Regions from separate parts of the Paenibacillus sp. FSL M7-1455 genome, predicted to be linked through region 2. Evidence: predicted binding sites of a transcription regulator. Region 2 holds the regulator's gene; the other holds the start of a gene.
The links. Region 2 encodes Rex, which represses fermentation and respiration genes when NADH is low (regulators of the CRP and FNR family bind a similar motif). Its sites were predicted from a motif close to TTGTGAAATATTTCACAA; they were not measured.
Positions count from the first base shown of each region.

Region 1: NYE48_RS02655 (L-lactate dehydrogenase) is a predicted target of Rex. The motif match lies at 2,265-2,282, and genes of this name have one in related genera.

Region 1 covers NZ_JBBORO010000001.1:611,752-619,115, reverse strand. Annotated here, with positions in the region: gene NYE48_RS02665 (FUSC family protein) at 1-1,696, opposite strand, end outside; gene NYE48_RS02660 (hypothetical protein) at 1,901-2,167, shown strand; gene NYE48_RS02655 (L-lactate dehydrogenase) at 2,319-3,281, shown strand; gene NYE48_RS02650 (amidase family protein) at 3,556-4,845, opposite strand; gene NYE48_RS02645 (Type 1 glutamine amidotransferase-like domain-containing protein) at 4,968-5,669, opposite strand; gene NYE48_RS02640 (GNAT family N-acetyltransferase) at 5,845-6,267, shown strand; gene NYE48_RS02635 (hypothetical protein) at 6,329-6,700, opposite strand; gene NYE48_RS02630 (hypothetical protein) at 6,697-6,864, opposite strand; gene NYE48_RS02625 (hypothetical protein) at 6,916-7,326, opposite strand.
Region 2 covers NZ_JBBORO010000001.1:3,744,353-3,751,716, reverse strand. Annotated here, with positions in the region: gene dinG (ATP-dependent DNA helicase DinG) at 1-2,384, shown strand, start outside; gene NYE48_RS17170 (redox-sensing transcriptional repressor Rex) at 2,445-3,119, shown strand; gene NYE48_RS17165 (amidohydrolase) at 3,085-4,395, shown strand; gene NYE48_RS17160 (cell wall elongation regulator TseB-like domain-containing protein) at 4,420-4,935, shown strand; gene NYE48_RS17155 (hypothetical protein) at 5,352-5,876, shown strand; gene NYE48_RS17150 (AAA family ATPase) at 5,876-7,364, shown strand, end outside.

The DNA of each region.
Region 1 (7,364 bases), 3.1 Mb from region 2:
CGGGCAGCTCCGGAATCGGCAGGAGCCGCTGCAGCTCCTTCTCGTTCCGCGGGAGTTCGCCCAGCGCCGTGGCGTAAACGGTCGTCAGGTTGGCCAGATGGGTTTTCATGGACCGCTGTTCGCGGCTTTCCACCGGCAGGCCCGTTTCGATCTGTCCCGTAAAGAGGACGGCCAAAAGCTGCGATTGGCTGCGGATCGCCCTGCCCATCAAGTACGGAATCCGGCTTGATGCGGATGTTCTGCCAAGGATGAGCACCCCTGCCAAGCCGATCAAGCTCCCGGTCACGACGTCCGCCATGCGCGTCCCCGCAAAATACCCCACATGTTCGATATGGGAACCTGCCGCCGCCATCAGAAGCGCATTCGGCGTCACGAACATCATCGTCAGCGTGTAATTCCGGACGATCAGCAGCTCGGCAAAAAACGAAAACAGCATGATCGCAAGCGAAATGACGATGCCTTGCGGGTGCGCCCACAAAATCGCGCTTGCCGCCAATATGCCGATCATCGTCCCCAGCGAGCGCTGAATGGCCCGGTGGAACGTGGCAATGACGGTGGAACCCAGCATGACCGCAGCGCAGGAGAGCGGAACCCAATACGACCGGTTCAAGTTAAAGGCATGGGCGGCCAAAGCGGCAAACGCCAAAATGATGCCGAACCGGAGCGAGAGCAGAAATACGAGCGAATTTTTGTCGAAGGCCTCAAGAAAAATGCTTTGGAGCGGCGTCCCGGTCATTCTTTCTCCCTCCCGTCGGCCATCCGGGACCCCTTCCAGAATCGCGGACAACCCGAGCACCGATTGCAGCAGGGCATGGGACTGCGCATCGTCCGGAACCATCAATCCCTCCGTCCGAAGCTTCCCCGTTTCGGTCCCCAGCCCCGAAACGCTGCGGACGACGCTGCTTACAGTGTCAGGAGGGGGTTCCTTTCTTTGCAGCTGCCATGTATCCGTCTCCTGGTAGATGACATGGGCCTGGTTAAACAGTCTCTCCAGCCGGCGAATCAGCTCCGTTTCCTTCCAAACATGCCTTCTCACCGCAAACATCGGCTCCCCCTCCACCATGGCGATCAACGTCTCATGCCTCGCCTTTTCGTAATCGCGGGTACCGACGGCTTCCATCATATTGGCCAATTGGGCATATATCCGGCGTATGGCCTGCATTTCGGGGCCGTGCGGACGGGTCAGCCAGCCGGCCATCGCGATCAGCCAAGCCAGCGCTCCGCCCAACAGGACCAGCGTCCCCCGGATGGCCGCTTCGGACGGGTTATGCGGCGTACCGGAAGCAATCGCAAAGCTCAATACGAAAAAAAGCGCTGCCGGCCCCTTAAATTTCAGCGCGCCGAACACGAAGGTCACGACCGCTCCGATCAGCCCCATCACTAACCCGGAAAGCACCGGATACGTCGACAGCAGCGAACCGCAAAACACCGAAAAGGCGATGCCCAGCATCACAAAGGCAAGCTTTCTCGACCGGATGAAATACGGCTCGTTCGATGCATACAGATAGGTAAAACCGCCCGTTCCCGCCAGCAGGCCGTAATCGAAACGCCCCGCGAGCAGGCCGATCAGCGAGGGCAGGCCCAGGCTGATGCCGGCGCCGACCGCCCTGCCCCACGGCAGCGGAGCTTTTTTGAATTCCAGCGCCTGGCGGACGATGGAATGGATCAAGGACGTGTGGTGCTTTTGCGGACTCATGCCGATTTCTTCCCTTCTCTGCCGAATGCAGGACCTACCATGCTTTACATAAAAAGCAGCTTGCTATTATTTTCAATATGGCCATGGGACGAAGAAAGTATGACCGCCGAACAAAATTCGATCTTGTCCGCGTGTTCTCAAACGTTTTGCTTTGATATATCCTAAAAAAGCGAGGGATTTATGGCGAAAGGGAAGGAGGGCGGCATGCGAAAGCTTGCGGGGATTCACCAAAAGGAGTTTCAGGTCTGGGTATTTACGCGCGCGGATCTGGCAAAGTTCGTCATCGTTGACGTGATGTTCAGCACCGCCCTGTATGCCGGGCTCAGACGGATCAACGGACACGAAACGATCGCGATTTTGGGGAGCTCCATCGGGACGCATTTATGCAGATATTTACGCTGTCGGGGTCTTTTTTTAAGGCTGCGGCCAGGCATTTGGATCCGGCGGCCCTGGAGTCCTCCTGCCCCCTGAACGAAGCTCCAAAAGGACTCTCACCGGAAGCCGCCGCGCTGCCGGTTTTTATCGGTTTAGGGCCGTAATGGGCCGAATTCCGCCGAAGCGGCCGATTATGGGATTTTTATCACAATCTCGTGTACAATAGGGTTGAAGGAGCGAATGAAACATGAAACGCAAAAGAAGAAGAGTTGCCGTCGTAGGCTCCGGCATGGTCGGATCCAGCTGCGCTTACGCGATGATCAACCAATCCATCTGCGACGAGATCATGATGATCGACCGCACATACGACCGGGCACTTGCCCAGGCGCTGGACTTGTCGCATTGCATCGATTTTACGCATACGCGGACGACCGTGTACGCAGGAACCTATGCGGACTGCGCCGACGTCGACGTCGTCATCCTGACGGCCGGCGCCAATCCGAAGCCGGGGCAAAACCGGATGGACGTCCTGGCCGAAGCCGCCGAAATTACGCGTCAAATCGTGACGCCGATCGTGGAGAGCGGTTTTCAGGGGATCTTCATCACGGCCGCCAATCCGGTGGATCTCGTTACGTACATGATTTGGAAGCTTACCGGTTTTCCGCGCCACCGCGTCATCGGTACGGGCACTTCCATCGATACTTCGCGGCTCAAAACGCTGCTCTCGGACGTCTTTTCCATCGATCCGCGCAGCGTCAGCGGGTATGCGTTGGGCGAACACGGCGAATCGCAATTCGTCGCATGGTCGCACGTCACGATCGGCGGCAAGCCGATCCTCGATATTTTGGAGCAGCACCCGGAACGTTTCAAGCATGTCGATTTGAACGATATCGCGCGCAAAACGAAGGATGCCGGGTGGGAAATTTTCACGCGGAAGGGATCGACCCATTTCGGGATCGGCAGCGCCATCGCCCATATTACCCGTGCCGTCCTGAACGACGAACATAAAATCATCGCCGTATCCGCCATACTCGACGGGGAGTACGGCGAACACGGCGTGTGCGCCGGGGTTCCGGCCATCATTAGCAGCGACGGCATTCAGGAACTGCTGGAGCTTAAGTTAAGCGAAGACGAACGGAAGCGGTTCGAGGATTCCTGCGCCCTGATCCGCCGCAATTTGGAAGGTCTCCATCTCGAGCCTATACGTTAAGTTAACCATCCGTTGCCGTCACGGCCATCATCCTCGTTCGCAGCTTGCGTGAACACAAATAATAAAAGGAGCCTCCCCCGCTTTCCGGCATCCGGATGGGCGGGGGAACGGCTCCTTTTTCATCGGCCGGAAGATCAAGCGATTCGAATCCGGTACGGCCTTCGCGGAATCTCGCGACCCTTCTGTTCCAAGTGCGGCGGAGCTGCAACCAGCGTGTTCCGAAGAAATCCCCTTTCCGCTTGCAGGGCCGGCGATGATCCGAACGATGAGGCTGTTACTGCTCCTCCAGCCTGCTCATATCCGGCGGTACGCGGTGTCGGGTCGCCTGCTCGTATCCATAGGCAATCTTGATCAGCGTCGGTTCGCTGAACGCGGTTCCGACAAACGTTATTCCGACGGGGCCTTGGGTGATGTAGCCTCCCGGAGCGATGACGCCGTCCTCCGCGTAACCTCCCGGCACCGTCATCGCCGGGTAGCCAGCTCTGGCCGCGATATCGTCCCCTTCGTCGCAGCCGAGGAACAGTAACGCGTCAAGACGGTAAGTTTCAAGCGCGTAATCGATTCCCTTAGCCCGCGACATCTCCTGATTGTAACGGAGCGTCTCCAAATATTCCGGTTCGGTTAGGGTCCCGCTGGTCGCTTCGCATTTCTCCAGCAGGTCCTGCCCGTATTTCAGGCACCGGTCGGCGTGCCCGTTGTTGAACGCGATCACTTCGGCCAGCGTATGAACGGGAATGCTTTCAGGAAGCTGCGCGAGATAATCGTTGACGCCCTTTTTGAATTCGTAGACCAGCACGTTTCCGTTCCAGGACGCATCCTGACAAGGGAGCTCTACCGGATCGATGATCGTTGCCCCTTCCCTGCGCAGCGCTTCGATCGCCGCTTCGAGGACGGCCTTTCGGGCCGGATCCAGGTCACGGAAATAATGCCTCGGAATGCCGATGCGCGCCTGCTTTAAGGAGGAAGCGTCAAGAAATGGCGTATAATCCTGCAAAAACCGGCCTGCGCTTGCCTGCGTGGCCGGGTCCCGCTCATCTATTCCGGTCATGGCCCCCAGCAGGATCGCGGCATCGGCGACGGTTCGGGCCATCGGTCCGGCCGTATCCTGCGTGTGCGTGATCGGAATGATGCCCGAACGGCTGACCAGCCCGACCGTCGGCTTGATGCCGACCAGCATTTGCTGGCTGGCCGGGCTGATGATCGACCCGGACGTTTCCGTGCCGATCGCCGCGGCCGCCAGGTTTGCCGCCACGGCTGCGCCCGAGCCGGAGCTGGTATGCAACGCGTCGCGGGTATCGATGTTATCCTTTAAGAGCAGGGGGATGCCATGGAGCGGCCCCCGGGTTCCTTTTTCGTAACGTTCGTCATCGAGCTCCCTTGCGATCCTCACGGCAGCCGGATTCACTTCTATGATGGATTTCAGCTTGCCGTCGTAGCGCTCAATCCGTTTCAGATAGGCTTTGACGATTTCTTCGGAGGTGGTTTCGCCCGATTCCATTGCAGCTTGCATGCTGCGGATATCCAGCTCCACGATCCATTCCTCGATATTCAGCGGATTTTCCATTTGTCCTCACCCCCGGGTTTTAAGTAGAGCATGGCTTCATCCAACACGAGAAACCCACTCCCTATGTATAATTGGCGCTGATCTTTCAGATTGGCCTGTCGTATTTTGCATAACGCCCCGTCTTAAAGCGTTCCCAAATATTCGGGAATCATCTCCGTTTCCGCGACTTTGCCGTCAAAGGCTTCGACCCCGTAGATCCGGGCATCCCGCCGCGAACCGACGACCCGGTGAATTCTGCAGCCGATATAATGAATGCCCGCTCCATCGCTTACGCCGACGCCTGCGCGGATTCGGCCGCTGCGCAGCAGCTCATGATACCCCCGCCTGTACTCCGGCTCCGAGTCGTAATGCGGACTGTGGCTCCCGGGGATAAGACCCAATCCTTGGACAACGTTCGCCTGCCCGTCATCATCGCAGTTGACTCCCTCTTCATACCAGCACATGGAACCTGCGCTGAGGCCCGCCAGCACGACGCCCTGCTCCCACGCCTGCCGAAGGATGCGGTCCAAACCGTGTTCCCGCCAGGTCTCCAGCATCCGCACGGTATCGCCTCCGCCCACGTAAAGGATATCCTTTTCCAAAACGTAATCCTCCAAGTCGACTGCAGGCGGCCGGGACAGCGCCAGATGGGAAGGAATGCAGTCGAACGCCGAAAAAGCTTTGCGAAACCCCTCAATGTAACCTTCCGCGTCCCCGCTGGCCGTCGGGATAAAACATACCTTGGGCTTACGGGCCGCGGACTGGCTCAAAATATATCGGTCCAGCAGCGGATTGTCCGGCTCCATGGAAAAACCGCCTCCGCCAAGCGCAATCACCTGTCTCATGGAATCTCCTTCTTTCAGCCCGCATCGAACGCGAAGCGGGAAACATTCCAAATTTCTCCTCCCATCATAACAGCCCCAAGATTCATGGCGCTACCTAAAAAATCGTTAAAACGGTTGTTTACGGCGCGAAATCAAGGTAAGGTGTAGAGAACCGGTTCAGGAGGAGGAACATCACATGATTCAATATCAGGATCATTTACGCGATATTACCGAAGCTTCGCTGGCGGAGGGATTTTTCGACGGGTGGCCGAACCCGCCTTCTTATGCCGTTTTTATGCAGATTCTCCGCAATGCGTCTTCTTGCATATTGGCCAAGGATGAGCAAACGGGGAAAGTCGTCGGATTTATCACCGCGTTGTCGGACGGCGTGCTGACGGCCTATATCCCGCTGCTGGAGGTCGTTCCCGCCTATCAGAAACAGGGAATCGGACAAGAGCTGACCCGGCGGATGATCGAGAAGCTGAAAGGAATTTACATGGTGGATCTGCTCTGCGATCCCGATCTCCAGCCATTCTACGAAAAACTCGGCATGCGGAAAGCCCAGGGGATGCTGATTCGCAACTACGAGCATCAATCCGGGCGAACCCATCCGCAATAAAACGCAAAAAAGAACCCGCCGGCCGCCATGCCGGCAAGTTCTTTCCCCGCTTTTTGGAAACTTATCCCGCAAGATCGACGAGATTCTTTTCAACCGATAGTATAAAATAGCTGTGGTTCCACTGCCTGACGGTCACAATGCAGCGCTGCCGGTCTTTTTCGAAAAAATAGCCCGCCCCCTCCTGTTCGGTATAACTCCAGCCTTCCTTGTTCATCTTTTGTTTTACTAATTCGGCCGGATCCTTAGCTCTTGTCAGGTAATTAACGGTTCCGTTCAAACCTTGATCCATCAAAACGATCGTCTTGTCGGTCGCATGCAGCGCATACATAAGCTTGATGTTTTTGACTCCGATATTTTGGACGTAGGAACCCGCGGTGATCGCCGCAAGAAAGACGATACCGATGCCGCTCCATAAAACGATCTGTTTTTTCACGCTTCCGCCCCCCGGCCCTGCACATGCACGGCAAGAACAAGCCCCTGATGCAGGCAAATGCCGTGCACGCTCGTCACCAGCGCGGGATCGGGCGGCTCGTCTCCGGGCAACCAGGTCAACTTGATGTTGTGGCCGTTCCAATCTTCATATATGGTTTGGTTCATGCTGCATGCATCCTTTCAAAAAAATAACGAATCTCTGCCCTTTCCACGCGCCTACTCCGTTTCCGTCCGCGCAGAATCCTTCAAAACCGTTATGCTTACCGGCATTTTTGTATAATGAGTCAGCCTGATTTCCACTTCCTGATCGGCCTTCAGCCTTTCGCGCGCCCAGGCAGCGTTGATTCGAAGCCGTTTCAGCCGGTTTTCCGTCGTTAAGACATGGATGATCTGGCCTTCTATATTGATGACTTTCCCTTGGAAACGCTCCTGCTTTTTGGTCGCCAGGTCCGCTCCCGTGAACAGGATCCCCGTCAAACTGCCCAGGCAGACAAGGAAGGAGAGCCATGCAAATGCAGGCATAACCTGGAGTTGGATATCCAGAACAAGCCGGAAACAAAACAATCCGAACATCAATAGATTGGACGCCATGAAAATCCACAAATTTGGATAAGGACGTAAATCCACCAAACTCCCCCTCGCTTATAGGTGTTATTTTCCCTGCA
Region 2 (7,364 bases):
ATGTATTTTTGAAATGCCTGTCAGAACTCAGGGACTTGCCTCTCATCACGCTGCAGCGGCTCACCGAACTGTTTGCCGACGAAGACAGCGATTTGGGATGGTTTTTTGACGGCTTGTGCCAGGAAAAGGAACAGGAGCCGATTCAGGACCTGAACAGCCATACGTTTTACCGCCAGTTTGCCCTGGCCGTCGAAGACTGGACGGAAATGAAACCGCCGCGGGACGAAGGGGACGACAACCCTCTCGCCGGGGTGGAGTTCAAGGAATATTTGGGCGAAATTCAAAATCGTCTTAAGGCTATTATGCCCCAATACGAGGAGCGCGAACCGCAAACGATCATGTTCGATCAGGTGATGAACGCGCTGAACGAGGACAAGCATCTGCTGATCGAGGCGGGAACGGGTACCGGCAAATCGCTGGGATACCTTATTCCTTCCATTTACCAAAGCGTCAAGCAGCAGCAAAAGGTGATGATCAGCACGCACACGATCAACCTTCAGGAGCAGCTGCGGGAGCGCGACGTGCCATTGTTGACGCAGGTTGTGCCGTTCCCTTTCAAGGCGGCGGTCTTTAAGGGAAGACAACATTATTTGTGTTTGAGAAAATTTGAACATAAAATAAACAGAAGAGACTTTTTTAATCCCAAGGAAGATACGATTACCGCTGCGCAGATGATCGTATGGCTTGCGCAAACCGAAAACGGCGACGACGAGGAGCTGAATCTCGGGGGAAGGGGCGGCGACTTCTGGGAAACGGTGAGCAGCGATTCGGATTCCTGCCTGGGCCGCGCCTGCCCGTGGTTCCGCAAATGTTATTATCACCGCGCGAAACATGAAGCGGGCATCGCCGACGTCGTCATTACGAACCACTCCAAGCTGTTCACGGACGTTAAAGCGGGTCATCAGCTGCTGCCGTCCTATGAGCGCCTCGTCATTGACGAAGCCCATCATTTGGAGGACGTTGCCGGCAAACATCTGGGGCTGCACATGAAATATTTCAGCGTCGTCCACACCCTTACGCGTCTGTACAAAGATTCGCGGAGCGGACAGCTTATCGCCCTCCGCCAACAACTGCAGTCGTCCGGGCAGGAGCGGGCCGGCGACTGGATCGCGGCGATCGATCGCATCAGCGAAGATTTGGTCGACGTCAAGGAAACTTGGGACAAGCTCAGCGAATCCCTTTTCGCCCTGATGCCGGAAAGGAATGACGCCGCGCCGGGAGAATCCGGGCAATATGTGCTGAGGCTCCAGCCGTCGAAATGGCCGCAGGAATGGGAAACACTGAAGGCGATGGAGAACCAGATCCATGTGAAAATGAGCGAAATCGTCCGCCGCGGCGAAAAAATGCTGGCCGAATACAAGGAAAACGAAGACGATTACAGCGCGGACAGCCTGATAACGGATCTTAGCGGCCTGTTCAAGGATCTGGCTGCCGAACGCGACGATCTGCGGGCGTTCATGAATCTGGACGATGCCACCGTCGTTTATTGGATGGAGGCAAGCAGCCATTTCCGCAGCAAATCGCTTCAGCTGTATGCGGTTCCGGTAGACGTCAGCAAACAGCTCAAGGAGTTGTTTTTCGATAAAAAGAAAAGCGTTATATTAACGTCGGCTACGTTGTCGGTCGACAAGTCCTTCCAATACATGATCGATAATCTTGGTCTGCAGGAAGACCAGGAGAGCGGCAGGCTGGTATCCGTGCAGCTTCCTTCCCCGTTCAAATACCGCGACCAGGCGTTGCTGGTCATTCCGCGGGATTTCCCGAGCGTAAAAGGAAGCGTCGGCGATCCGGTGTTCGTGGACACGCTCGTGCGGTCCCTGGCCGACGCGGCGATCGCAACCCATGGCCGAATGCTGGTGCTGTTCACCTCGTACCGGATGCTCCGGCAGGTGCACGAACCGCTGAAAAACGCCCTTGCGGGCAGCGATATCACCGTGCTCGGCCAAGGCGTGGACAGCGGCAGCCGCACCAAGCTCATTCGCCGGTTTCAAGACAGCAGCGCTTCGGTGCTGCTCGGTACGAGCAGCTTCTGGGAGGGAGTCGATATCCCCGGCGAAGCGTTGACCTGCCTGGCGATCGTAAGGCTTCCGTTCCAGCCGCCGAATCACCCGCTGAACGAAGCGAAAGCCGAACTTTTGCAGCGCCAGAAGAAAAATCCGTTCATGAAGCTTTCCGTGCCGCAGGCGGTCATCCGCTTTAAGCAGGGCTTCGGCCGCTTGGTTCGTACGGCGAATGACCGCGGAATCGTCATCGTATACGATACGCGCGTAATCGAGTCTTACTACGGGAAATATTTTCTCTATTCCTTGCCGGGGCCAAAGATGGAGCATATGAATACGGAAAAAATGGTTCCCCGTATATCTGAATGGCTTCAAGAAGGTTAATACGACCCTTTTCATAGGATCGAACGATAGAATTTAAGCTGTTAAATAGGGGGAACATGCATGAAATCGGAGAAAATTTCCGAAGCGGTCGTCCGCAGATTGCCTGTATATTTACGTTATTTGAATGATTTGCACAAGCGGGAGGTAGCGACGGTTTCCTCCCAGGAGCTTGGTCAGCGACTGGACCTGAACCCGGCACAAATCCGCAAGGATCTGGCGTATTTCGGTGATTTCGGCCGGAAAGGGATCGGATACGACGTTTCGTACCTGATTGAAAAGATCCGCCACATCCTGAACCTGGATCAGCAGATCAACGCGGTGCTGGTGGGCGCCGGCAACCTGGGACAGGCGCTTTCCAACTACAACTTTTACCTGCGCGAAAACATTAAAATCGTGGCGGTCTTCGACGAAAATCCGAAAAAAATCGGCAAAAAAATCAATACGCTGACGGTGCAGCCGATGGAAGAGATCACGGATACGATCAAAAACCGGAATATCCGGATCGGCATCATTACGGTGCCCGCCGTCGAGGCCCAGAACGTGGCCGACCAGCTTATTGGCGCCGGGATCGAGGCGATCCTGAACTTCGCGCCGACCATTCTGAAGGCGCCGGCCAACATCCGGATCCATGCGGCGGATTTCACGACGGACCTGCTGAGCCTGGCTTATTATTTGAATAACGGAAAGGACGATTCAGCCGATGGCGGAGAACAAGACAAACCAATGGATCATTAAAAACGGCAGCTTTGCCGTGCCTGACCAAGACAAGCCCGTAATCCAGGGCTGCATGGTCATCGAAGGCGACCGCATCGCTTATATAGGGGAAGAAATGCCGGAGCTTGAAAACGATGTTCCCGTATTCGACGGCACGCATCTGTTTTTTATGCCCGGCCTGATCAACACGCACGGGCATGCGGCGATGTCGCTGCTGCGGGGGTACGGGGACGACCTGGCCCTGCAAATTTGGCTGCAGGAGAAAATGTGGCCGATGGAAGCCAAGTTTACCTCTTCCGACGTCTATAGGGGAACGGCGCTGTCGGTGCTGGAAATGCTCAAGGGCGGGACGACCACCTTCCTGGACATGTATGACCATATGGACCAAGTCGCAAAGGTGACCGAAGAGTCGGGAATTCGCGCGTCCCTCATGCGGGGCGTCATCGGGTTATGCTCCGAGGACATTCAGCGTCACAAGCTGAACGAGGCGATCCAGTTCGCACGGGATTGGAACGGCAAGGCGGACGGCCGGATCACGACGATGATTTCGCCGCACGCGCCGTATACATGTCCTCCGGATTTCATCGAGAAATTCGTGCAGGCCGCGTTTGACCTGGATTTGCCGATGCATACCCATATGTCCGAAACGATTGCCGAGGTCGAGCAAAACGTTCGGGATTACGGCTTGCGGCCGGTCGCCCATTTGGAGAAGCTCGGCGTATTTTCAAGACCGTCCCTGGTCGCCCATGCCGTTCACTTAACCGATGAAGAAATCGGCATATTGGCGCGCAACAACGTGGCCGTGTCCCACAATCCGGGCAGCAACCTGAAGCTGGCGAGCGGCGTGGCCCGCGTGACGGATCTGCTCAAAGCGGGCGTAACGGTCTCGCTCGGCACCGACGGCGCGGCCAGCAACAACAATTTGGACATGTTCGAGGAAATGCGTCTTGCGGCGCTCATCCATAAAGGGGTGTCCGGCGACCCGACGGCGGTTCCGGCTTACGAAGCCTTGAAAATGGGAACGGTATACGGAGCGCAATCCCTTTTCCTGCAGGACGTCGGTACCCTTGCGCCGGGCATGAAAGCCGATTTTATCGCACTGAATACCGACCAAGCCCATTTCCTCCCGCATACCGATCTGATTTCCCATGCAATCTACTCGGCTAGCGGCAAAGACGTCGAACACGTGTGGGTGGACGGCAAGCAGATCGTGAAGCATGGCGCGTGCCTGACGATGGACGAAGAGCGCATCCGCCGGGAAGCCCAAGCCGCGTTCGAAGGTCTCTTGTCCCGGTAAGAACGGCCAAAGATAGGGGAACTTATGCTAAAGAACAAAAAGAAATGGATTTTTCTCGGCATCGTCGCGTTTCTGCTGATCGTGTTCGGGCTTTACCGTTATTACATATACGTAACGCAGGATATCCGCGCGCAAGAGACGGCGGCCATTCTGAAGGCCAAACAGGAGACAAGCCTCGTGAAGGTGACCGAAGCCCAAAAATCGGTATGGGATACGATCTGCTGGGCGATCGAAGGGTTGGACAAAGACAACCGTCCGATCATGGTGTGGGTGACGATGGACGAAAACGGCAAAGTGAAACCGGGCGAGGGCGCGGTGCACGAAGAGTTGCTCTCCAACGGCATGTCGGAAAATCAGATCAAGGAAAAAGCGACGAAGGAAATTCCGGACGTCAAAAAGCTGAAGGTCGTGCCCGGGATGTACAACGGCGAATACGCATGGCAGCTTTTTTACTGGTCCAAGGATCATTATTATTATCAATTCTACCGGTTCAGCGACGGCCAAAGCATCGGGGGTCCTTTTACGCTGCCTAACCGTTAATCCGCCTAAACGCATTGATGCGAATCATTAGCTAATAAATGGAAAAGAACCTCATGAAAATGGGGTTCTTTGGCGTGCGCAGGATAATATTTTAAATACTTTCACACATTACCTTCGATTTAGTATATACGATGTGATATACTCTATATTGTGATTCAAAGATATACTCTCTGAAAATGGTGTGACCGTCGTGTTGAATGCAGATTGAAAAAGTTTGGAATGACCGTGACTTAGAAGCTTTGCTTAGAGCTCCTTTGCCGCGGTTGTCTATTTTTCGTATGATATAGATAGAACGAATTAAAGTTTTTATGTCATTCTTCGATTCCACGGGGAATTCGTTTTTCGAAGGTGACTTGCTTTAATTCAATCTAAGCAGATAGAGATAATTTTTTAGAATAAGAGAGGAGGACAACGTTTTGAAACTGCGTCCAATACCAATTGCGCTTACTGTTGTCATATCGGCGGCGGTGCTGTTCGGCGGATGGTTCGTTTATCGCCAGACGACGATGCAAGGGCCGCTGCAAAAAATCGTTCAAAATTATAAAGGCGTCAACAACGCCCAATTCGATATTACCCGCAATCAGATCAATTTGAAACTGGATTTGAAGCCTGACACGAACTTATCGGGACTTGTAGACCAAATTACGACCAAAGGAAAATCGGTGGTAGGCAACCGCAAGCTGAAATTCGATTTCGTGGACCATTCCTCCGAGAAGCTGAACCGTTTCTGGAATTCCGCGATGTTCTCCGTCGCCGAAGCGATGGACAACAAGAAATATACCGAAATTCCGGCCAAGCTGGAGCAAATGGCCAAAGATTCCGGCATCAAAACCCAAACGGAGATGGATACGGACAACGTGTATATCAGCCTTAGCGACGGCGATTCCAGCAAGTTTATCGTGCTGCCCCGGAACCCCGCGAAGATAGGGGTGTGGGAATAATGCCAAGATGGACCAAAGAGGTGCTGGTCGGTTTCGTTCCGGTATTGCTCATATTTTTGGCTTATATCGGCGTCAATATCATTCCGTTGATCATTGCGGCGCTGCTGATCGGCGGGCTGCTTTTCATGGCGAGCGTTCGCGGCGGACTGGCCGTAGGAGCCGGGGCGGAGCGCAAACGCAAAAAAAGAGGGCCCAAGAAGCTGACGTTCGAAGAAATCGGCGGGCAGGACCATGCGAAGCAGGAGCTGATGGAGGCGCTGGACTTTTTGATCAAGCATGAAGAAATCCGAAAGCTCGGCATCCGTCCTTTGAAAGGGATTCTGCTGACGGGACCTCCGGGAACCGGGAAAACGCTCATGGCGAAAGCGGCCGCGCATTATACGGATTCCGTATTCGTGGCTTCGTCCGGCAGCGAATTCGTCGAAATGTACGTCGGCGTCGGCGCCGGTCGCGTGCGCGAGCTGTTCCGCGAAGCGCGCAACCGCGCCGTGAAGGAAAACAAACAAAGCGCGATCATCTTCATTGATGAAATCGACGTGATCGGCGGCAAACGCGAAGGCGGCCAGCAGCGCGAATACGATCAGACGCTGAACCAGCTGCTGACCGAAATGGACGGGATTTATTCGTCCGACAGTCCGAGAATTTTGCTTATCGCGGCAACGAACCGCAAGGAAATGCTCGACAGCGCGCTGCTCCGTCCGGGACGTTTCGACCGGCATATCCAGGTCGACCTGCCCGATAAAAAGGGGCGCGAGCATATTCTCCGGCTGCATGCGAAAAACAAGCCGCTTAAAGAGGGCGTCGACCTCGGGAAAATCGCCGAGGAATCCTTTGGTTTTTCCGGGGCGCAGCTCGAGAGCGTCATGAACGAGGCGGCCATTTACGCGATGCGCGAAGGCTTAAAAGAAATCGAACAAAAACATTTGTCCATGTCCATAGACAAGGTGATGATGGGCGAACGCACCGACCGCGAATCGACGCTCGAAGAGAAAAAACGGGTCGCGATTCACGAGCTTGGTCACGCGATCATGGCAGAGCTTGTCCGTCCGGGAAGCGTCAGCCAGGTTGCGCTCAGCCCGCGCGGCAAAGCGCTTGGTTACGTGCGGCATAATCCGACCCAGGAACAATATCTGTACACGAAAACGTTCCTGGAGGAGCAAATTATGATCGCCCTTGGCGGTGCCGCGTCGGAGGAGATTTTCTACGGCGGACGCAGCACCGGCTCGAGCAACGACTTCGAGCAGGCGCTGAACATCGTGCAAACCATGATGAAATCCGGGTTGACGTCCCTTGGCATCGTCGATTTGGACATGGTGACGAAAGAAGAGCTGATGAAAGAAAACAATGCCATTTTGGAAGATCTCATGAAACGGACGCGGACGATGCTGGAGGAACGCCGGACGATTTACGAACAGTCGCTCGATATCCTGCTGAAGGAAGAAACGCTGTCCGGAGACCAATTTCGTCGACTATTTCGTGAACATTCCC